DNA from 3 places in the Citricoccus sp. GCM10030269 genome. Region 1 is predicted to be linked to each of the others. Evidence: riboswitches for the same ligand, from Rfam matches in the RefSeq annotation. Region 1 holds a riboswitch; each other region holds the start of a gene.
What was found. A riboswitch is a leader RNA that binds a small molecule or an ion and turns the genes downstream of it on or off. The one in region 1 is predicted to bind S-adenosylmethionine.
Positions count from the first base shown of each region.

Region 1 (7,294 bases):
GCCATGACGGTGATGAACAACGCGGTGCCGGCCGCGCCCGCGACCTGCTGGAACGTGGACATGATGGCACTGCCATGGGAGTAGAGGCGGCGGGGGAGTGCGCCCAGGGCCGCGGTCATCAGTGGTGAGAACATGCAGGACAGTCCCGCGTTGAGCAGCATGTGCCACGCGATGATGGTGACCTGACTCGAGTCGGCGGTCAGCGTGGTCATGCCCCACAAGGCCACGGCCACGATCGCGGACCCCGGAATCACCAGCGGCCGGGCACCGATACGGTCGAAGAGCCGGCCCACGATCAGACCCATCACGCCCATCAACAGTCCGCCGGGCAACAGCATCAGACCGGTGTCCCGAGCGGAGAGTTCCAGGACCTGTTGCAAGTAGATCGGCAAGAGAATCAGCGTGCCGAACATGGCCATCATGCCCGTCATCATCATGCCGAGTGACACGGAGAACGTGCGGGTACGGAACGCCCGGACGTCCAGCAAAGCGTGCTCGCGTAGGCTCAGCTGACGCCAAGTGAACAGTGCCAGAGCCGCGATGCCGATCGTCAGCGGAATCCACGGCGTGACCAGAGCCTGGCCTTCGGCGGCCGAGCCGATGCTGCTCAGGCCGAACACCAGGCCGGCGAAGCCCAGGGCCGAGAGGATGACGGAGAACACGTCCAAGGGCAGTTTCCGCGTTTCAGTGACGTTGCGGATCATCGTCACGCCGAGCAGGAGGGCGATCCCGGCGATGGGCAGCATGGTCCAGAACAGCCAACGCCAGTCGAGGACGTCCAGGATGACGCCGCCGATGGTCGGGCCGGTGGCCGGGGCCACGGCAATGACGATGGAGATCAGGCCCATGGTGCGGCCGCGGCGGCTCGCTGGAATGACGTTGAGCACGGTGGTGAAGAGCAGCGGCAGCATGATGGCCGTACCGATGGCCTGAACGACTCGGCCGAAGATGATCACGAGCAGGGTCGGCGCGAGGCCGGCCAGCAGCGTGCCCAGCAGGAAGCTCGTCATGGCCATGACGAAGACGGTTCGCAAGGGCAAGCGGGTCAGCAGGTAGCCCGTGGTGGGAATGACCACAGCCATGGTCAGCATGAACGCCGTGGTGATCCACTGGACGGTGGACGCGGGGGCCTCGAATTCCACCATCAGATCGGACAGGGCCACGGCCATGACGGTCTCGTTCAGAATCACCACGAAGGCGGCGACCACCAGCAGCCATACGACTCTGGAGGCGCCTTCCGGAACGGTCGGTTCTGTGGCGGTCGGGGAAACAGTGGCTGACGAGTTGTCAGGGTTTTCGGCGGCCGAATTCGACACGGCTGTCCTCTCTCAAAAATCACAAAGGAGCCTGTGGGCCCCGGTTAGCCAACCTCATCCAGTCTGCCCTTATTCCCGTCACCCACCCACGTCGGGGGCAAAATACCGTACTGAGGGCTTGGTCACATCCGTCGCTTGACGCCGAGCGCGGCAACGCCATCCCACCGTCTGGACGGGGGATGGCGTTGCCGACTCTCTCTGCCCGGCTCCGGGCTCCGGGCTCTGGCTCGGGGTGCTGCGCGCTATCCGGCGTCGATGACCCGGTCGTACCGCTGCAAGAAGGCGGAGATCTCACCGCGGGTGATCGGATCGGACTGATTGAAGTTGCCCTGGGTGTCACCGACGGTGATGCCCTGGGAGGCCAGCCAGGTGATCGCGGCGTAGTTCGCCCCGCCCTGATTCAGGTCCTCGAAGGGGCTCGTCCCCGGGGCGGTGTGCTCCGGTTCGGCCAGCCGGTAGAGGAACGCGGCGAACTCTCCACGGGTCACGGACCTGGAGGGCTTGAAGGTGCCGTCAGCGTAGCCGGCGGTCACCCTCTCGGCGGCGGCCCAGGTGATCGGCGTGAAGAAGGCGCCGTTGACGTTGACGTCGTTGAACGGGCTTTCCTCGGGAGTCCTGAAGTCCGGCCGCACGTGGCGGTGGAGGAAGGCGGTGGTCTCACCCCGGGTGACATCGCGATTCTTCTGGAAGGTCCCGTCCGCATACCCCACAGAGATGCCGTTCTCGGCCATCCATTGCACCGGGGCGTAGAACGCAGATCCGGGAGGGTTGTCCGAGAAGGTCGGTCCGTCCTCGGTGCGGTCCACGACGCAGTCGAAGCTCGCCGCCGAGTCCTCGGACCCGGACCCCTGGTACTCGGGCCACGCCGGGTACTGGCACATCGGTCGAGTCCGGTCGGTTCCCTCGTTCGCGTCGACAGCGGTCAGCGTCTGCGGGGCCTGATCTTCCTCAACCCACGAGCTCAGGACTCCGAGGCCGTCCCAGGTGGCGTTGAACGGTCCGAAGCCGTGGCCGAGCCCCGGCACCTTGTAGTACCGGGCGTGATCCGCGAGCTCGTCACCGAACGTCTCCGTCAGCTGTTCCCAGTAGGCGTCCGAGTTGTGGGGGCTGATGAAGTCATCGGCGGTGCCGTGCGTCATGAGCAGCTTGCCACCGCGGTCGAAGAAGGGTTCCAGGCTCACATCCGAGACGTCCGTGATGGCGGCCAGCTCCTGGATGCGGTCCTCCCATTCGGTGGGATCGAACTCCATGGCGTCATAGTCGGGGTCCTGGGTGATGAGGTATTTCACGTTGGCTGCCCCGACGCTGTAGAGAAGACCCTCGGTGCCGGAGAGCGGATTGGACGGCTGGGGCGCGGAACCGAAGGTGGACCGCTGCCACAGGGCGCCCTCCAGGATCGGCCAGCGCCCGAACTCGGTCATGCCGGCGATCTCGATGCCGGGTGTATAGGGCGAATTGACCGTGTCAATCGCCTGGAGCTGTTCCGGTGTCAGGCATCGGTCCTCGTCGGTGGCGCCGGCTTCGCAGCCCAGCAGGTCCTCGACCGTATCGACGGTCATGACCTCGTTACATCCGGCCACGTTGGAGATGACGCCGTCCACGACACCGTCGAGCTCAACGGTGTCGCACACCTCATAGACGGTGTCCGTCAGTAGCTTGGTGTCTTCCGGGCTGAGCCAGGCCTTCCCGCCTTCCGCGTACATCGCACGGCCGACGTTGAGGGAGGACAAGTGCAGCATCATGACGTTGTACGCCGGGTAGTTGGCCACCACGCCCTCGTAGTCGTCGGGGTACCGCGCCGCGGCGTCGAGTGCCTCGTGCCCACCCTGCGAGCCGCCGATGAAGTAGGCGTAGTCCGATTCCTGTCCGTAGTACTCCTCCATGAGTACCTCGGAGACATCGTGGGCCTTCTTGATGGACCACAGCCCGTAGTCCTTCAACGACTCCTCGTTGAGGGCGAACTCAGCATCGAAACCACCTCCGGATTCATGCCCGCCGTCCGATCCGAGCGTCGTGTATCCCTGAGCCAGTGGGGTCTCGAGGTCGAGCGGCTGCAGGTTGTGGCGCCCGGTGCCGCTGACCAGGGTCCCGTTGAACGCCCCGCCCCCGAACTGCAGCGATTTTCCGTTCCAGTCGTCCGGCAGGTTCACCTGGAACCTCACGCCGGGGGCTTCCGGGTCGACCGGCAGCGTGCGGCCATTGACCTTGCAGTAGGATCCGTCCGTCTCATCGGAGACGGCTTCGGCGCTCTCGACGACGGCACCGGTCGTGGGGACGCCGATCTGGCCGGCGTCGATCTCGAGTCCCGTCAAGGCGGAGCATTGTTCGGCGCCGGCCTGTGCTGCATCGCCCGAACCTGGGCTCGTGCTGGCGTGGGCGGGGGCCGCGAACCCCGTCACCACCAATGAGGCCGCTGCCACGGTGCACGCCAACCGGCGCACTCGGCGGGTGAATGTGGACATGATGAACTCCCCTTCACGATGACTGTCAGCTCAGTCTTAGGTGACACTCAGGGTGTGTCAAGGGTCACACCCCAGTGCCGCCACAACGGGTTTGACGAGAACGGGCTTGGCGAGGAGGTGTGAAGTGATGTGACACTTGCCACGGGCGGCCGTCCTCCGTGAGCACTAGTCTGTCCGGGTAACCATCCAGAGCGGCTGAGAGACCTGGCTCGTTGACGCCGCAGCAACCCGTGGGATGTCCCGCAGACGGGTGCTACTGCCAGGACCGATGGATAGTCCACGGCCCCTTGAGAGGTGGACGACCTTCGCCCCCTGGCGATGCAGTCGTGCGCTCGGCTGAGGATTCCTTCGGTAGACCGAAAGGACCGCCGAATGACCGCCACACCGACCACCGGCATCGCCGTGACCGAGGGCAGGAACCTCGGCGCGGCTCTGCCGACCCAGTACCCCGAACTCCGACAGCACTTCCAGGCGCTCTTCGAGGAGATCGCCGCCGGTTCGCTCCAGAGGGATCTCGAGCGCGAACTGCCTTTCGACGTCATCCGGAAACTGGACGACGCCGGATTCGGCACCTTGCGCGTGCCCGCCGCCCACGGCGGCCCCGGAGTCAGTATCGAAGACTTCCTGCACCTGCTGGTCGACTTGGCCGAAGCCGACGCGAACGTGGCCCACATCTACCGCTCGCACTACGGCTTCCTGGAGTCGCTCCGGTTCCAGCCGCGGCAGATCCAGGAGGCCTGGTACCCGCGAGTGCTGGCCGGAGCGACAGTCGGCAACGCCTCCACCGAGAAGGGCGGCAACAGTCTGGGCACACTCAACACGGTGCTCCGTCAGGGACCGGACGGCGCGGTGCTCAGCGGGCAGAAGTACTATGCGACCGCCTCGATCTTCTCCGACTACACCCGGGTCTCCGCCGCCTTGGTGGATGACCAGGGTGAGCCGGTCACCGGCCGGCGTTTCGCCGTCGTCGCCACCGACGCTGAGGGCGTGAGCCTGGAGGACGACTGGGACGGCTTCGGCCAGAAGCTCACCGGAACGGGGACGGCGACGTTCGAGAATGTCCCGGTCGGTGAGGATGGCGTTCTGGACCGGGTGGCGGGTTCGCCGGAGGCCATCCACGAGGCGGCCTTCTTCCAACTCGTCCTGCTCAGCGTGATCGCCGGCATCGCCAAGGCCGCTCAGCGAGACACGGTGAGCACCATTCAGTCCCGCAAGCGCACTTTCAACACCGGTTCCGGACTGCCGTTCCGCGAGGATCCGCTGATTCAGGAAGCGGCCGGACGCATCGCCGCCAAGGCGTACACCGCCGAGGCAACAGTCCTGCATGCCGCCCGAGCGCTCGATGACGGCATCGCCGCCGCCGAAGCAGCCAGCGCCGACCGGCCGGAATTCACCGGGGAGATCCCCACAGCGTTGCATTGGTCCGAGCTGGCCGTCGAGCACGCCATGATCACCGTTCCCGAGTTGGGCATCGGTGCCGCTCAGGACCTGTTCCTGACCGTGGGCGCCTCGGCCACCTCCACGCGGAAGGGACTCGACCGGCACTGGCGCAACGCCCAGACGGTGGCCACACACAATCCCATCGCCTTCCGGGCCCGCGCCATCGGCGACTATCTCATCAACGGCACTCTGCCCGAGGGTCTGAATGCGATCGGGGACGCCCGATGAGCGGCGCTCCGGAAACAGTGGCTCCCGGGGCCCGCCGCGGGCTGCTGGACGGCAAGAAGCGGGTCCTCGCCTCCGCGGTCGCTGGAACCACCGTGGAGTGGTACGACTTCTATCTCTACGGCATGGCCGCGGCCCTCGTGTTTAACGTGCAGTACTTTCCCGGCTACACCGAGCTGGGGGCCACTCTGGCCTCCTTCGCCACTCTCGCGGTCGGGGTCATCATGCGGCCTCTCGGCGGTGTGATCGCCGGACACCTGGGTGACCGGCTGGGACGCAAGGCCCTGCTGGTCGGCTCGCTGCTGCTGATGGGTGTCGCCTCCACGCTGATCGGCATGCTGCCCACCTTCGACCAGATCGGCTGGTGGGCGGTAGCCGGATTGCTGTTGCTGCGTTGCCTGCAGGGCATCTCCGCAGGAGCCGAATGGGGCGGTGCCGCGCTCCTGTCCGTCGAACACGCCCCGGACCACCGGCGAGGATTCTTCGGATCGTTCACGCAGGTCGGTTCGTCGGCCGGCATGCTCCTGGCCACCGGCGCGTTCGCCCTGGTCCAGATGACCACCACGGACGAGCAGTTCGCTGAGTACGGCTGGCGTCTGCCCTTCCTGGCCTCAGCAGTCCTGGTCGTCATCGGCCTGGTGATTCGGCTGGGCGTCGAGGACTCTCAGGAATTCCGCGAACACCGCACCTCCGGAACCGTCGCCTCATGGCCGGTGGCCGAAGTGCTGCGCCACCACTGGCGGCCGGTGCTCGTCACGGCGGGACTGCGGTTGGCCCAGAACGGCGTGTACTACCTGATCACCGTCTATCTGCTGAGTTACCTGGTCAGTACTCGAGGCGACCAGGAATCGGCGGTCACGGCGGTCATGATCGCCTCGGCCATCGGCTTGTTCACCACGCCCTTCTGGGGCTGGATGTCGGACCGCTACGGCCGACGCACGGTCTCGGTCTGCGGATACATCGCCATCGGTCTCTCCGGCTGGCTCGTCTTCGGCTCCGTGGAGATGGGGGCGCTCGCGTTGCTGCCGCTGGTCGTGATCCTCATCATCAACGGAGCTCATGATTCCGTTTACGGCCCCCAGGCAGCGTGGTTCGCCGAGCAGTTCCCCGTCCGGGTGCGCTATTCGGGCGTGAATCTCGGCTATCAGGTCGGCACGGTGATCGGTGGCGGCTTCGCGCCCTTCATCGCGGCACTGCTGTTCAGCCTCGGCGGGGACACCCCGTGGTTGATCGCCGCGTATCTGTCCCTGTTGGCCGTGGCCTCCGTGACGGCGTCCCTGTTCGCCCGCGACCCCGCCCGTGATCGCCGTGGTGCCTCGCTGGCGGACGCCACCACCACCATTCCCGGTGGAGGCGCAGGCGCAGACTCCCGCACGCTGGCGACGGTCGGCGCCGCGAACGAGTACGCGACGGCCAACGACACCGCTGCCAACGATCCTGCTGCCAACGACACCGCTGCCGACCGTACGCCCGCTGACGAAAGGACCGGCAGATGAGTTCTAGTGCCGCGCCCGCGCCATCCACGCACTCCGCGCACTCCACGCCCATGCTGATCAATGCCTTCGACATGATGGTTCCGGTCCATCAGTCCCCGGGATTGTGGCGGCACCCTGACTCGGGAGTCGGCCAGTTCGCGACCCTGGAGTATTGGACGTCGCTGGCCAGGACGCTGGAAGACGGTGGCTTCGCCTCGCTGTTCCTGGCGGACATCCCCGGCCTCTATGACGTCTACGGAGGTTCGGCTGAGGCTGCGCTGCGTGGGGGTGTGCAGGCGCCGCTGCTGGATCCGCTCGTCATGGTTCCGGCCATGGCCGCCGTGACCGAGCGCCTGGGCTTCGGTGTGACCGCCTC
Region 1 covers NZ_JBHTCV010000002.1:459,193-466,486, forward strand. The annotation lists gene ACFQQD_RS05220 (DHA2 family efflux MFS transporter permease subunit) at 1-1,316, opposite strand, end outside; gene ACFQQD_RS05225 (tannase/feruloyl esterase family alpha/beta hydrolase) at 1,559-3,778, opposite strand; SAM riboswitch class I at 3,958-4,053, shown strand; gene ACFQQD_RS05230 (acyl-CoA dehydrogenase family protein) at 4,151-5,446, shown strand; gene ACFQQD_RS05235 (MFS transporter) at 5,443-6,939, shown strand; gene ACFQQD_RS05240 (LLM class flavin-dependent oxidoreductase) at 6,936-7,294, shown strand, end outside.

Region 2 (7,294 bases), on a different contig from region 1:
GACGTCATCCGTCCCGGCGGCGACCCGGACGCCATTGCCCTCCGGCTGGATGAGCTGATCTCTCACCTGTCCACCACGGGAGCCACCGTGGTGCTGTTCACCGGTCCGGACATCCGGGACACCCCCGTGATGGGCCGCATCCGGGGCAAGGTCGCCATCTACAACGAGAACGTCCACGCGGTGGCCCTGCGGCATGATGCGCTGGTAGCTGACCTCTGGGCGCTGCGCGACCTCACCCGTCCGGAGATGTGGGCGCCGGACCGGCTGCACTTCTCCCCCACGGGCCACCACACCATCGCCGCGATGGTACTGGAGACCCTCAACGTCCCCCACGATCTGGTACCGCTGCAGCCCAAAGCCACCGTGCCTCGCACCTGGCGGCGGGTCCGGGCTGAGGACGCGCTATGGGCCCGTGAACACCTGATGCCCTGGGTGCTACGGCACCTGCGCCGCCAATCCTCGGGCGACGGCCTCGGACCGAAACGGCCTTTGGCCGAGCCCATGTTCGGGCATCCGATGCCGCCCGGCTCCACCTCCGCCGACGAGACCGCGGTCCGGCGGGTCGGCCCGGAGGACTAGCTCGAGTCCTGCAGTTCGAGCTCTACAGCCCGAGATCTCGCCGCAGCGCTTCACCGAGCTGCTCCATGTCGGTCAGAAAGCCGTCATGGCCTACGGCCGAGTCGATCATGTGCACCGTCACCTCGCCCGGCAATTGACGGGCGAGGTTCTCCGACTGCACCGGAAAATACAGCCGGTCGGACTCGACGGCGGCGATGAACGGCGCCGCCTCGATCTCCGCCAGCACGGATGACTCCGCACCGCGGCCGCGAGAGACGTCGTGACTCATCAGGGCCTCGGTCAGCACCCGATAGCTGTTGGCGTCGAACCGCTTGGCCAGTTTGGCCGCCTGATAGTCCAGATACGACTCAATCTGGTAGCGGCCATGGCGACAGACCGGATCCCCGAAAGGGTCTTCGTCCAGTTGCGGTTTACGGCCGAACCGCTCCCCGATGTCCGGTTCGGACCGGTAGGTGATGTGGGCGATCTTGCGGGCGATGCCCAGGCCGCCGTCCGGCGTCGGGCCTCCGTAGTAGTCCCCGCCGCGGAAGTTCGGATCCAGGGTGATGGCTTGGATCTGCGCTTGCGCGAAGGCGATCTGCTCGGCGGTGGAGTGGGCGCCGCAGGCGATGACGCCCATCCCCGCGACCCGTTCGGGGTAGGTGGCAGCCCACTCCAGGGCTCGAGCGCCGCCCATGGAGCCACCGATGACGGCCTGCCACCGCTCGATGCCCAGGGCGTCCGCGAGCCGGACCTCGGCGCGCACGGAGTCCCGGATGGTCGTGAACGGGAACCGCGACCCCCAGGGGGTCCCGTCCGGATCCAACGACGACGGCCCGGTCGTCCCGTAGCAGCCACCGAGGATGTTCGGCGCCACCACGAACCAGGTGTCCGTGTCGATCGGGCGGCCCGGACCGACCATGCCTTCCCACCAGCCGTCCTCCGGAATCTCGGAGGACGAGGCCACATGGGTCGAACCCGTGAGGGCATGCAGCAGCAGTACGGCGTTCGACTTCTGAGCGTTGAGCGTGCCCCACGTCTCGTAGGCGATGTCCACGGCGGGCAGGTGACCCCCGGACTCGAAGTCGAAGGCACCGGTCCGCAAGGAGTGCAGGCCGCCGTCGGCCAAACCTGTGCCGGATCGCTGAGGGGTGATGGTAGTCATGCGGATGGCTCCGGCCCTAGGCGCTCACGTCTGCAGCGGCGAAGCCGTTGTCCAGATCGGCGAGGATGTCATCGATGCTCTCGATGCCCACGGACAACCGGATCAGTCCGGGGGTGACGCCGGCGGCACGCTGTTCGTCCTCGGAGAGCTGCGAGTGCGTGGTCGAGGCGGGATGAATGACCAGTGAACGCACATCTCCGATGTTGGCCACGTGGTGGTGCAGACGCAGCGCATCCACGAACCGCGCCCCGGCCTCACGTCCGCCGGCGATCTCGAACGAGACGAAACCGGCGGGACCGTCCGGGAGGTATCGCTTCGCGAGGTCGTGCCAGGGGCTGGACTCCAGGCCCGGATAGATCACGGTCTCGACCAGGGCGTGCCCGTCGAGGTACTCCGCCACGCGCCGCGCGTTGGAGACCTGGCGCTCCATCCGCAGAGACAGTGTCTCCAGACCCAGGTTGATGAGGAAGGCGTTGAAGGGACTGATGGCACTGCCGTAGTCACGCAGCAGCTGCACCCGGGCCTTGAGCACGAACGCCAGATTGGCGCCGAGGATGCCGTTGACGCCGAGGTCACGGGCGAACACGATTCCGTTGTAGCTCTCATCCGGGGTGTTGAATCCGGGGTAGCGCTCCGGCTGTGAGGCGAAGTCGAAGGTGCCCGCGTCCACGATCGCCCCGCCCATGGCCGCCGCGTGGCCGCCGAGGTACTTGGTGGCCGAGTGCACCACGATGTCCGCTCCGTGCTCGATCGGGCGCAGCAGGTACGGCGTGGCCAGGGTGTTGTCCACGATCAGCGGCAGACCGGCGTCGTGGGCCAGGTCGGCGATGGCGCGGACGTCCATCACGTCACCGCGGGGGTTGCCCAGGGTCTCCCCGAAGAGAGCCTTGGTGTTGTCCTGGATGGCATTTTTCCACTCGTCTTGATCGTCCGGATCCTGAACGAAGGTGGTGGTGATGCCGATCTTGGCCAACGTGTGCTTGAACAGGTTCTGAGTGCCGCCGTAGAGGGAGGCCGAGACCACGATGTGGTCTCCGGCACCGGCCAGGTTGAGCACCGAGAAGGTGGTGGCGGCCTGCCCCGAGGCGAGCAGCAGGGCACCAACGCCACCCTCGAGTGCGGCGATCTTGCCCTCGACGGCTTCCTGGGTCGGGTTGCCGATGCGCGAGTAGATGGGACCGAGGTCCTTCAGCGCGAAGCGATCCGCGGCGACGTCGGCGCTTGGGAAGTCGAAGGAGTTCGACTGAATGATCGGCAGCACGGTGGCCCCGAAGGCATTCTCCTCCGGGATCCCCGCGTGGAGTTGACGGGTCTCGAAGCCCCACTCGCTCTGGGGGTCGGCGTCGGGGGTGTTGTCTGGCGTGTTCGGGGTCTCAGTCATCTGACGGCTCCTGTCTATCCAGGGCCACCCACTGGTGCCGACTGACGTGGTGCAGTCCATGCCGGCATGGTGGCCCGCGCTTGCCGGTGCCGGTTGGCACCTGCCTGGTCTTCACCCGGGGCACCCCACCGCGAGCTGGAGGGTTGCCGGCCAGCAAGCCGGGGCTCAATGCTGGCGCTCATGACCTGGGCCCAGTTTGCCAGATCCTCCGCACCGTTTCATCCCCGCCGTCATCGCCGGTCATCCGGCTGTCATTCCGCCCGTCATGTCGAGTGAGGTTAACCTAACCAATTCACCCCGCGAGAAAGTGCGACGATATGCACATGATGCGCCTGGATCACGTCTCGTACGCCGTTGGACCCGATGAAGGGCTCACCGCCACGGTGGCCCGCCTGGCCGATGCCCTGGGCATCGAACGGGTCAAGGGCGGAGTTCACCCCCGTTTCGGGACGCGCAACGCGATTTTCCCGCTGCGCAACCGGCAGTACCTCGAGGTGGTTGAAGTTCTGGACCACCCCTCCTCGGAGAAGGCCCCGTTCGGCCAGGCTGTCCGTGCTCGCTCTGAAATGGGCGGCGGCTGGATGGGCTGGTGCGTCACCGTCGACGACCTCGGACCGTTCGAAGAGCGCCTGGGCCGTCAGTCTGTGCCCGGTAACCGCAAGTTCCCGGATGGCCGCGAACTGACCTGGCGCCAGATCGGCATCAAGGGTCTCATCGCGGACCCCCAGGTGCCCTATCTGCTCCGCTGGGACGACGGCACGGAGGACCTGCATCCCTCGCTGGCCGCCGAGCCGCAGGCGGAATTGTCCTGCATCACCATCGCCGGATCTCGCGAGCGCGTCCGCGACTGGCTGGGGCTGGACGATCCTCAGGAGCGGGTCCAGGACCTCAACGTGGAGTACGAGGCACCCTCCGGCACCCCGGGCATCCTCTCCGTCACCTTCGACACCCCGAAGGGCAACGTCACCATCTGACGTTGGGGTAGTTAAGTGCCGAACAGGCCCAGCTCGGCCAACAGGGGGTAGGCCACGAAGCCGGTCGCGTCCAAGAGGAAATGCGCCACGACCAGTGGCATCACGCGTCGGTACCGCAGATACACCGCGCCGAAGATCAGCCCCATGATCAGATTGCCGATCCCTGGCCCCGCCCCCTGGTAGAGGTGGTAGGTGCCCCGCAGGATCGCACACCCCACCAGCACGGTTACCGGATGACCAGGCACGACGGCGCCGCTGGCCCACGTGCGCAGCTCACCGAATCCCGCCCGCAGCTGCTGCAGGTACCCGAGCCGGTCGAACAGCCAGGCCACCACGATGATCTCTTCCAGCAGACCGTGCCGCAGCGCGGAGAACAGCAGCACCGGGGTGGTCCACCAGTACTCGTTCAGATCGCTGCCGACGATGGCCGTCGTGACTCCGGCGGCACGGCCGGCGGCGTAGACGGCGAGCGTGCCCAGGCCCATCGCCACGAACAGTCCGATCCCCCACGCGAGATCCCGGCCCGGCCGGCGAAAATCCAGTCCGAAGGTGCGGAAGGGATTGCGGCCGCGAATCCATACCAAGTGCATCACGAGCAGCACGGGGACCAGAGCGAAACCAATGTCCAGCACCTGATACGTCAGGTCGAAGTACTGCCGGTCATCGAGGGCGGGATTCAGGGTGGTGGTCTGTCCGGACAGTGGTGCCTGGCTCATCTTGTCCAGGAGGTTGACGACCGCGTACACCGCCGACTTGCCCAAGGACAGCGCCAGCACGATCACGATCTCCCAACGAACCGTCTTGGCAGATGGCACGGGAGCAGCGGTCAACGTCACCGCTCCAGTGTAGGAGTGGAACGGTGCGGACGTGGCGGGTCGCGCTACCGTGGTGGCATGGCCTCCGCTCCGAGCTGCGAGGATGTGACCCTCGCTCGTGCTGCTGCCGCGCTGCCGCTCGAGGATGCTGTGGCCACCGATCCAGACTTGTTCCGACGCCTGGCCACGGCGGACTGGTCCACCGGGGTCGTCGAGGAAGGCGGTCAGTTTCACCGCGTCCTCGTGTTGCCGGGCATCGGTGCGGTGCGGATGGCCCGCACCGCCGAGGCGGCGGACCGTCTGCCGGTGCGCACAGCTCTGGTGCAGGCGCTGGCCGCGACGGCGGAGCTGCCGTTCGCGCTTCCGGTACCCCTGACTGAGGTGACTGTCGGGCCGGACGGGAGGGCCGCCGTCGTGCAAGAGTATCTTCCCGGCCAAGCGCACCCGCCGCACCAGGGCGACCCGGCCGTGCTGTGCCGGGTGTGCGAGGTGCTGCGGAACATCGAGACCGCACCGCTTGAACCCTATCTGGCGCCGCCGTTCGCGTTCCGGGGGCCGTGGACGCCGGACAAGGTCTCGGCCGTGCAGACACTCCCCGACCGGTTGCGCAGCGTCCACGGAGAGGATGTCTGGCCCGACGCTGACTTCGCCGAGACGGTCCGGCGACTGACCGAAGCGGTAGTCCGGTGGACGGAGGATCCGGTGGTGCCGCCGTCGTTGGTCCATGGGGACCTGGCGGGACACAACATGCGGTGGGAGCCGGTCGATCTCGCTGCCGTTGGGAGACGTTCGCCTGCCATGGCGGGCAGCACGGGGTGGCAGTTGACCGGGATCCTTGACTGGGACTTGGCCACCGTCTGGGATCCGGCCCTGAATCCGGCCTACCTATGTCTCTGGCACGGCGAAGACCTGGTGGACGACGTCGCCCGGGACCGTTTCGAGGCGCAGCGGGCCCGCGTGTGGCTCGGTGCGATGGCCTTGGAATTGCTCTACGACGCCTCGCTGCGCGAAGGCACCCATCATCCGGCGAACTGGACCAAGCTGTTGCGCAAGGTCTTGCCACGCCTTGATCGCGCGGATGCCGCCCTCGAAGAGCTGACCGGTTCCTGAGCCGCCTCAGCCTGCAGCGTGGTTAGTCGTTGAACACCGTTTCGACGAACTTGGCCATCTCACCGCGCGTGATCTCCCGACTCGGACGGAAGGTACCGTCCGTGTAACCGCGAGTCGCACCGGTGCCGTACAGATAGCTGATCGCCTCGAAGCGGCTGTATTCGGCCGAGATGTCCGCGAACGGGCTTGTCGTCGGAGGCGTCCAGCTCTCATCTGCCATATCAGCCAGATAGATGAACTGTGCCGCCTCCACCCGGCTCACGGGGCGGCTCGGCTTGAAGGTGCCGTCGGCATAGCCGGCGATGCCCATGGACCGCAACCACGTGGCGGCGTCGTAGTAGGCCGATCCGGGCTTCATGTCCTCGTACGGGCTCGTCTTTGGGGCGAACCAGTACAGACCGTATATGGGATCCGAGTGCTTCTCTTCATAGGCCCACATCAGGAAGGTGGCCAGCTCGCCACGAGTGATCTCACGGTTCACGCCGAAGGCGCCGTTGGCCTGACCGGCGGAAACGCCTTCGCAGCCCAACCAATGGATGGAGCTGAAGAACGCCCCTCCGGGGCGTGTGTCAGAGAAACTGACGGGGCACAGGTCCCCGAAAGCCACCGGGGCCCACGGACGATCGAAGGAGGCGGTGGCCTCGCCGAGCTCGACGGTGAGCTCCAGTCGGTGGTACTCCCCGTCGAGATTGATGGTGGTCCGGCCCGTCACCGACTCCCCGGGTTCGATACCCGAGGAATCCCGGGCCTCAACGGTGAACCGCTCGTCCTCAAACAATCCACCGTCCAGCCGGGCGTACACCATGCCCTGGGCACATGACACCCAGCCTTGTCGCCAGTTCTCAGTGTTCGCCCCTGCGCTGGAGCTCATCCCTGCCACATCGCTGCACTGGCCCGGAAGGTCCAGGGTAAGCGACACCGACTCGGCTGGGCCCTCGGCGGTGGTGGAGTACCACTCGACCTCCCCGTACCAGATGAGATCGGCTTCCAGATGCGGCTCGTCCGGCCCAGGGCCACTTTCGTCGCCACCGTTCACGGTGAACGTGTCGGAGAACGTGTTTCCGACCCCGTCACCGGCCTCGAAGGACTTGGTGAGCGACCTTGCACCCCAGTACGAGGGAGGAATCTGCGCGGGCAACTCCACCGTGCCGCAACCGCCTTTTGACGTTGCCGGGCCGGCCACCGGATAGATGGAAATCACAGATCGGGCCAAGGGCACCTCAGTCTCCAGCGGCGCGGCCACCATCTCGACCTGGAACGTGTTCTGGCCCGTGGAGTCCTTGACGGTCGT
Region 2 covers NZ_JBHTCV010000005.1:963,322-970,615, forward strand. The annotation lists gene ACFQQD_RS11630 (SGNH/GDSL hydrolase family protein) at 1-579, shown strand, start outside; gene ACFQQD_RS11635 (homoserine O-acetyltransferase) at 602-1,723, opposite strand; gene ACFQQD_RS11640 (O-acetylhomoserine aminocarboxypropyltransferase/cysteine synthase family protein) at 1,740-3,104, opposite strand; SAM riboswitch class IV at 3,176-3,290, opposite strand; gene ACFQQD_RS11645 (VOC family protein) at 3,422-4,078, shown strand; gene ACFQQD_RS11650 (CPBP family intramembrane glutamic endopeptidase) at 4,090-4,914, opposite strand; gene ACFQQD_RS11655 (aminoglycoside phosphotransferase family protein) at 4,972-6,003, shown strand; gene ACFQQD_RS11660 (S-layer homology domain-containing protein) at 6,026-7,294, opposite strand, start outside.
Region 2: another riboswitch for S-adenosylmethionine. It lies ahead of ACFQQD_RS11640 (O-acetylhomoserine aminocarboxypropyltransferase/cysteine synthase family protein); the one in region 1 lies ahead of ACFQQD_RS05230 (acyl-CoA dehydrogenase family protein).

Region 3 (7,294 bases), on a different contig from region 1:
CGACGTCGGCGTGGCGGTAGCACTGCCGGTGAGAGGTCCGATCAACACCAAAGACCCGGTGGCGACGGCGGCCAGCATCCGGGCCGGCCGGGGACGGCGCCCAGGCGAAATGCGGCGACCAGAAAAGGGATCGACGGAGCCTGGGTTAGCAGAGCCCGGTGCCCTGGTGGTCATGCTGGTGCCCCCCGGCTCGATGGCGCTTGGCCCCGTGTTGCCCGCCCCGTCCTCCGAAACGGGCAACACCGGCTATTTGTGATCATACCGTGATCAACCCCAAAGTACACATCACAGAAACATCACGGCATGCGGATGGTGGTGCGCCGTGACGCTGTGACCGGGAAAGGCGAGCGGAAACCCGGGTCTGATCAGACGATCCGGGTCTCAGGCACGGACACTCGCGAGGGATCGTCGGTGACCACGTGGCCGATGGCCGCGTCGATCTCGGCCAGGACCGCACTGTCCAGGGTGATGTCCAGGGCCTTGACGTTCTCCACGATCTGTTCCGGCCGAGAGGCACCGACCAGCGCTCCGGCGACATTCGGATTGGCGAGAACCCACGCGATGGCGAGCTGGCCCATGGTGCACCCCAAGCCATCGGCGATCGGGCGCAGATTCTGGACAGCGGTCAGGACCTCGTCGGTCATGCGGTGCGCCATGGTCGATGCGCCGCTCTCGTCTGCACCACGGGAACCGGCCGGAGCAGGCTGGCCCGGGAGATATTTGCCAGTGAGGATGCCGCCGGCCATGGGGGACCAGACGATTTGGGAGAGACCGAGCTCCTCCGAGGTGGGGATGACCTCGGACTCGATCACGCGCCACAGCATTGAGTACTGCGGTTGGCTGGAGATCAGCTGGATGCCCAGCGAGGAGGCCATCGCATGGGCCTCTCGGATCTTGTCCGCGGGCCACTCTGAGACACCGATGTACAAGGCCTTGCCGGACCGAACCACATCGGCGAAGGCCTGCATGGTCTCCTCGAGGGGAGTCTCCACGTCATAGCGGTGGGCCTGGTAGAGGTCGACATAGTCCATCTGCAGCCGCTTCAGGGAGCCGTTGATCGACTCCATGATGTGCTTGCGGGACAGGCCGGTGTCATTGGGTCCTTTGGGCCCGGTGGGCCAGTAGACCTTCGTGAAGACTTCGAGGGATTCTCGCCGCTCGTTCCTCAGTGCCTCGCCGAGGACCGTTTCGGCCTTGGTATTCGCATAGACGTCGGCGGTGTCAAAGCTGGTGATGCCGTGTTCGAGGGCAGCCCTCACGCAGGCATGAGCCGTCTCGTTCTCGACCTGTGAGCCGTGGGTGAGCCAATTGCCGTAGATGATCTCGGAGATCTTGAGTCCGCTGTTGCCGAGGTAACGAAATTTCATGGTTTCACCCTAGTCCGGATGGCTTCGGACCGGGCTTGGACTGGGCTTAACAGAGAACGGCCGCTGTTCCCGAGGGAACAGCGGCCGTTCAGAAGTCTGAAGGAATCAGACGAGCTCGATCAGAGCGGGCGGACTGCAGCAGCCTGCATGCCCTTGGGGCCCTGCTGGGCCTCGAACTCGACCTTCTGGTCTTCCTGCAGTTCGCGGAAGCCATTGCCTTCGATGGCGGAGAAGTGAACGAAGATGTCAGCGGAGTTGTCGTCCGGAGAAATAAAGCCGTAGCCCTTTTCTGCGTTGAACCACTTGACGGTACCGGTGGCCATGTTGAGCCTCTTTCTTTGGGGTGTTACCCCGCCAGTGTTCCGACGGGGGCGAAGCGGCGTGTGCGAAACCGCTTCCCAACGCCCCGTCCAATCCGAAGATTGACCGGCCCGAAAGGGTACGGACTTACTGCTACTACTACTTCTGGTTTCTATAGTACGGGACGAAGGAGGGGGTAGAACACCCCTTTCTTCAAATCAGCTCTGACGGGACGTTAATTCGCCCACAGCGCAGCATGGGCGATGAGTGGTCGAGGGTCGCCCAGCTGCCGGCCACTCAGCTCCTCGGCGGCCATTCACGCAGCTTGTCCATCTGCCGACGGTCCCGTTTGGTGGGCCGGCCAGTACCGCGGTCGCGCCGGGGAACCGCGAGGAACTCTCGGGGAACCTGCTCGGGGGAGTGGTCGATGTAGTGGCGAACGGCCTCAGCCGCTCCGACGCGTTTGGTCAGAAGCCCAGTGACTTCCAGGATCCGTTCTCGCCCCGGCTGACGGACTCGAATGGTGTCGCCTGGCTTGACTGCCTGGGCAGCCTTAGCCGGCTGCCCGTTGAGGCGGACGTGCCCGGCACGGCAGGCCGCCGTCGCCGCAGACCGCGTCTTGTACATGCGCACGCCCCACAACCACGAGTCCAGACGGACCTGAGTGGGTGATGGAGCAGCGGGCATGCCGATGAGTTTAGTGGCGGATTACTGATTGCCCTCGGCGGTGCGCAGGTTGCGGAAAGCCGAGCGGTGGAAGACCAGCGGCTCATACTCGGAGGAGTGGTCGTGCACTCCGTGAACCTCCAACAGCACCATCTTGTGGTCACCGGCCGGCAGTTCGGAGTAGACGGTGGTGTCCAGCCACAGGGCCGCCCCGTCCAGGAAGAGCGCGCCGTGGTCGTTGGCGCGGATGTCCAGGCCGGCGAAACGGTCGCCGTCCTTGGACGCCAGCTGACGGCAGACCATGGTGTGGTCCTCACCGAGGATCGAGATGCCGATCCGATCAGCCTGCTTCAGCCGGGGCCACGTGCGGGAGGTGTTCTGGACGGCGAAGGACACCAAGGCCGGTTCGAGTGAGACGCCCACGGTGAAGGACGAGGCCACCAACCCCTCCTTGACGCCGTTGGCAATGCCGGCCAGGGCAGCGACGCCGGAGGGGAAGTGGGAGAAGGCCGTCCGTAGGGTCTGGGTGGACAGATCCTGATCGAGATCGGCAGGGCGGTGGAAGTCGTTGGTTGCCAGTGCGGTCATGTCGGTCCTCCGATCAATAGCGAATCTGACGGGGAGCGCACCTCGGGCTAATCCCCAGGGCACCAGCAGAAACGCGGTACTTGCCCGCCGGGGCATCCGGAGGGCCGAATCCTCACCTGGAGCACCCCACTACTGCGTGAAGAGGGTTGCCGTCCCGCAAGCCAGGGCTGTAACAGCGGGAACTCGTGATTCCGGCCCCAGCGTATCGACGCCGTTCTGTGAGGGTCAAAGACTTCCGCGAACTGTGAACTCCCGTGACATGTTTTTCCTGAGACCAGCTGCCCTGCTGGCCCACCACCTGCCCCACTACGCCACTATTCATACCTACTGGAAACGCAGCGATACGGCGTGGCCGTGGGCGGGAAGTCCCTCGGCCTTCGCCAGCGCGGAGATGGTGGTGTCCAGTTCCTTCAGCGCGGTCTCCTCATAGCGGATGAGCTGCTGCAGGCGCAGGAAGCTGACCGTGCTCAGACCGGAAGAATGGCGGGCCGATCCGCCTGTGGGCAACACGTGGTTGGAGCCGGACGAGTAATCGCCCAGGGGCACGGGGGAGTGGGGGCCCACGAAGATGGCGCCGGCGTTCTTCACCCGACGAGCCGTCTCTAGCGGATGGACGGTGTGGATCTCGAGGTGCTCGGCGGCATAGGCGTCGGCCACGGCCAGTGCCTCGTCCACGGTCTGGACCAGCAGGATCCCGGACTGAGGACCGCCCAGGGCCTGGCGGATCTGCTCCTCGTGGAAGGAGCCGGGAACCTGACGATCGATCTCGGCCACCACGTCCCGGGCCAACTCTGGGGAGGTGGTGATGAGCACTGAGCCGGCCATCGGATCGTGTTCGGCCTGGCTGATCAGGTCCGCGGCCACCCAGCGGGCGTCGGCGGTTCCGTCGGCCAGCACGGCGATCTCGGTCGGGCCCGCTTCGGCGTCGATGCCGATGGTGCCCAGCAGGGCGCGCTTGGCCGCGGCCACGAAGATGTTGCCCGGCCCCGTCACCAGGTCGACGGGGGCGCAGGCCCGGGCGCCGTCGTCGTCGTTCACGCCGTAGGCGAACATGGCCACCGCTTGGGCGCCGCCGGCGGCGTAGACCTCGTCCACGCCGAGGAGCGCACACGCGGCAAGAATCGCCGGGTGCGGCCGTCCGTCGAAGTCTTTCTGCGGCGGGGACGCCACGGCGAGAGAGGCGACGCCGGCTGCTTGGGCCGGAACCACGTTCATCACCACGGAGGAGGGATAGACGGCGCGGCCGCCGGGCACATACAGGCCCACGCGGTGCACGGGCATCCAGCGGTTCTCCACGATGGCGCCCTCGCCCAATTCCACTTCGGAATCCGGGGGCAGCTGTGCGGCGTGGACCTTCCGGGCACGGGAGATGGACTCCTCCAGGGCGGTCCGCACCGAGGGGTCCAGCGACTCGAGTGCTTCAGCGATGGCCTCGGCCGGCACCCGCAACGACGGCGGCCGGATCCCGTCGAACTGTTCGCCGAGGTCCAGCACGGCCCGGACGCCCTCGGTGCGGACGCGGTCCAGGATTGGCATCACCTTCGGGACGGCGCTGGCCACGTCGAGTTCAGCGCGGGGCAGCACGGTGGCAGGGTCGACAATGCGGCCGCGCAGGTCCGTGGTCGAAAGCATGTAGGGGCTCCTGTGTGTTCCGCCGGTGTGTGGTTCAGCGTCCATTCTCCACCCGTTCAGGTTCGACAAAGTCCTGGATGTCAGACTGGAGACATGCCGAAATTGTCCTCGTTCGCAGACCTGTCTGCCTCCGTCGTGCCTCACACGGTGCTGGCCACGACGGCCGAACTGTCGACGGAATCCAGCGCAGTTCCCGAAGACATCTCCGGGAATGTCCCTGACACCGTCCAGGACGGGGCCCGGGGCGCCGTCGACTCGCTGGGGCCGTTCTGGGGCATTGTCTCCACGGTGGCGATCTCGGTGGTCATCGCGCTGCTGGTGGTGACCGCAGCCTGGTTGCTGAGCAGTGTGGTGCTGCGCCGCCGGCCCGGGCTCCGCGATCAGGTGGGCCGCTGCCGCGTTCCCCTGGGCCTGGCCGCGGCTCTGCTGGCCACGCGCATCGCCCTGGGGCTCACGGCCTCCGACTACCCGTGGTTCAACGGCGTGAGTTTCTTGCTGCTGGCCGGGGTGATCGGTGCCCTGGCGTGGCTGGCCCTACGGGTGGTGAGGATCGTCGAGGAACGCTTGCTGGACAGGTACGCCTCCGATGAGTTGGAGGACCGGCGCGACCGCAAGATCCGTACGCAGACTGTGCTGCTGCGCCGGGTGCTGAACGCGGTGATCATCGTCATCGCCGTCTCCGTCGTGCTGTTGACGATCCCGTCGGTTCGCGCGGTCGGCGCCGGTCTGCTGGCTTCGGCAGGTGTGCTCTCCGTGGTGGCCGGCCTGGCGGTCCAGTCCACGCTGACCAACATGTTCGCCGGCATTCAGCTGGCCTTCACCGACGCGATCCGCGTGGGGGACGTGGTGATCGTGGACGGGGTCTACGGGACCATCGAGGACATCACCCTGTCCTATGTGGTGGTCAAGATCTGGGACGGCCGCCGGGTGATCTTCCCGTCCAGTCACTTCACCACCACGCCCTTCGAGAACTGGACCCGCACCGGTTCGGCGCTGTCCGGAACGGTGGAGCTGGACGTGGACTGGCGCGTTCCGGTGGACGCCACTCGTGAGCGTCTCAAGGCGCTGTTGGAATCCACTGAGCTCTGGGACGGCAAGGACAGCTCCATCCAGGTGAGCGAGGCACTCGGTGGCACCGTCAAGCTCTGGGTGGCCGTCTCCGCCCGCAATGCCGGAGACCTCTGGGACCTTCGCTGCCTGGTGCGCGAGGACCTCGTCACCTTCCTGCGCAGCGAATACCCCGAAGCGCTCTATGCGCACCGGCTCACCGGCGGGCTCTCCGTGGTGTCCCCGGTGCTGGCTCCCTCAGAGTCCGGGCACGACGGCGGCTGGGAGACTCTCGACGGATCGTCCGGTTCCGAGGAGGGCACCGACTCGACCGGCGCCCCGGTGGACACGGGCCCGCAGCACCAGCAGCGCACTCCCACGCGCTCCTTGCCCCAGGTGGGACCGGACACCGGTCAACACCCGAGTCACGAGCAGAACGGGGGGCAGCGCACCAATACCGGCGAGCACCCCGTCACGGGAGAGCGGTCACCGACGGGTTCTGTCCCCTTGACCAAGGCCAGCGACGACTCCTCCGTCTTCACCGGCTCCGTCACCGCGGTGGAACGCAACCGCGAGTTCGCCGGCCCGGGTGAGAAGGCGTACCAGGAGCGCAAGGAGAAGGGCACTCACAACGGTGAGGGTGACGAAGAGGATCGGGACGACTCGAATGGTGACGAGCAGGACGAGACCCGCGAACACGTCATCCGCCGCCGTCCCGACCAGGGCACCGCAGGCGACTAGGGCTGGTCGAGCCGGACCAGGTGGTGTCTCCTGGTGTCGCTCAACCGGCGGTGAACGTTCCGCCCAGCTCGTGGGCGAGGCTCTCCAGGTCGGTTGACTCGGGCAAGGAGACGACGGCTTCGCCCGACTGTGTCTGCAGGACCTCGGTGACGTCCGCGACGAACCACTCGTTCCCTGCCGCCATCGGCACTGGACCGCCAGAGTGCAACAGTTGAACGGCCTCTTCGACCACGGCGGGGTCATCCGACCAGCTCATCAGGACGCCGGTGCCGCACTGGCGCCCGGGCAGTCCGGTCTCGGGAGCGCCGTCGACCATGAAGAAGTGTTCCCCGCGGTCCTGCTTGGGGCAGTCCAGGCGCTCGTCGACGGTGTCGAACAGGTCCTCGAGACTCTCGAAGCTGACCGGCGACTCCTGGGCCGATGGCTGTCCGGACGCGACCGACGACGGTGATCCTTTCGGCGCTGTGCCGGTCCCCGACTGTGCCCCCGCACCTGCTTCCGGCTCGGAGCTCGCACACGCCGTCAGCAGTGCCCCGGCCGCCAGAGCCGACATCACCGCCCACACTTCTCGTCCGGACGCGCGTCCGGCAGTAATCGGCATCAGCGGTCCTTCGGTGGTGCGTCCGGGCCGGTCCCCGGTTTCAGCGTGTTCTCTTTGACGCACAGCACCGGCTGGTCGAGCTCTTTCAAGAGCAGGTCCGAGACGGAGCCCATGACGACGCGGCCGAGGCTGCCGCGGCGGCGCAGGCCGATGACCACCAGGGAGGGCTGCACCTCGTCGGCGAGATCTTTGATCTCTTGGACGGTGGAGCGCCCCCGGGCGTATTGACGGAACTCGGCCGTCAGCCCCGAAGCATTGAGGATGGACTGCAGCTCGACCTGTTGCTCCTCGGTGACCATGGCATGGTGCCGGTGCTCACCGCCGGGGCCGGCATTGACCACAAGCAGGTTTT
Region 3 covers NZ_JBHTCV010000006.1:138,637-145,930, forward strand. The annotation lists gene ACFQQD_RS13630 (Ig-like domain-containing protein) at 1-174, opposite strand, end outside; gene ACFQQD_RS13635 (aldo/keto reductase family protein) at 366-1,367, opposite strand; gene ACFQQD_RS13640 (cold-shock protein) at 1,487-1,690, opposite strand; gene ACFQQD_RS13645 (RNA-binding S4 domain-containing protein) at 1,965-2,354, opposite strand; gene ACFQQD_RS13650 (flavin reductase family protein) at 2,376-2,921, opposite strand; SAM riboswitch class IV at 2,993-3,112, opposite strand; gene hisD (histidinol dehydrogenase) at 3,246-4,553, opposite strand; gene ACFQQD_RS13660 (mechanosensitive ion channel family protein) at 4,647-6,341, shown strand; gene ACFQQD_RS13665 (hypothetical protein) at 6,382-6,942, opposite strand; gene ACFQQD_RS13670 (universal stress protein) at 6,942-7,294, opposite strand, start outside.
Region 3: another riboswitch for S-adenosylmethionine. It lies ahead of ACFQQD_RS13650 (flavin reductase family protein); the one in region 1 lies ahead of ACFQQD_RS05230 (acyl-CoA dehydrogenase family protein).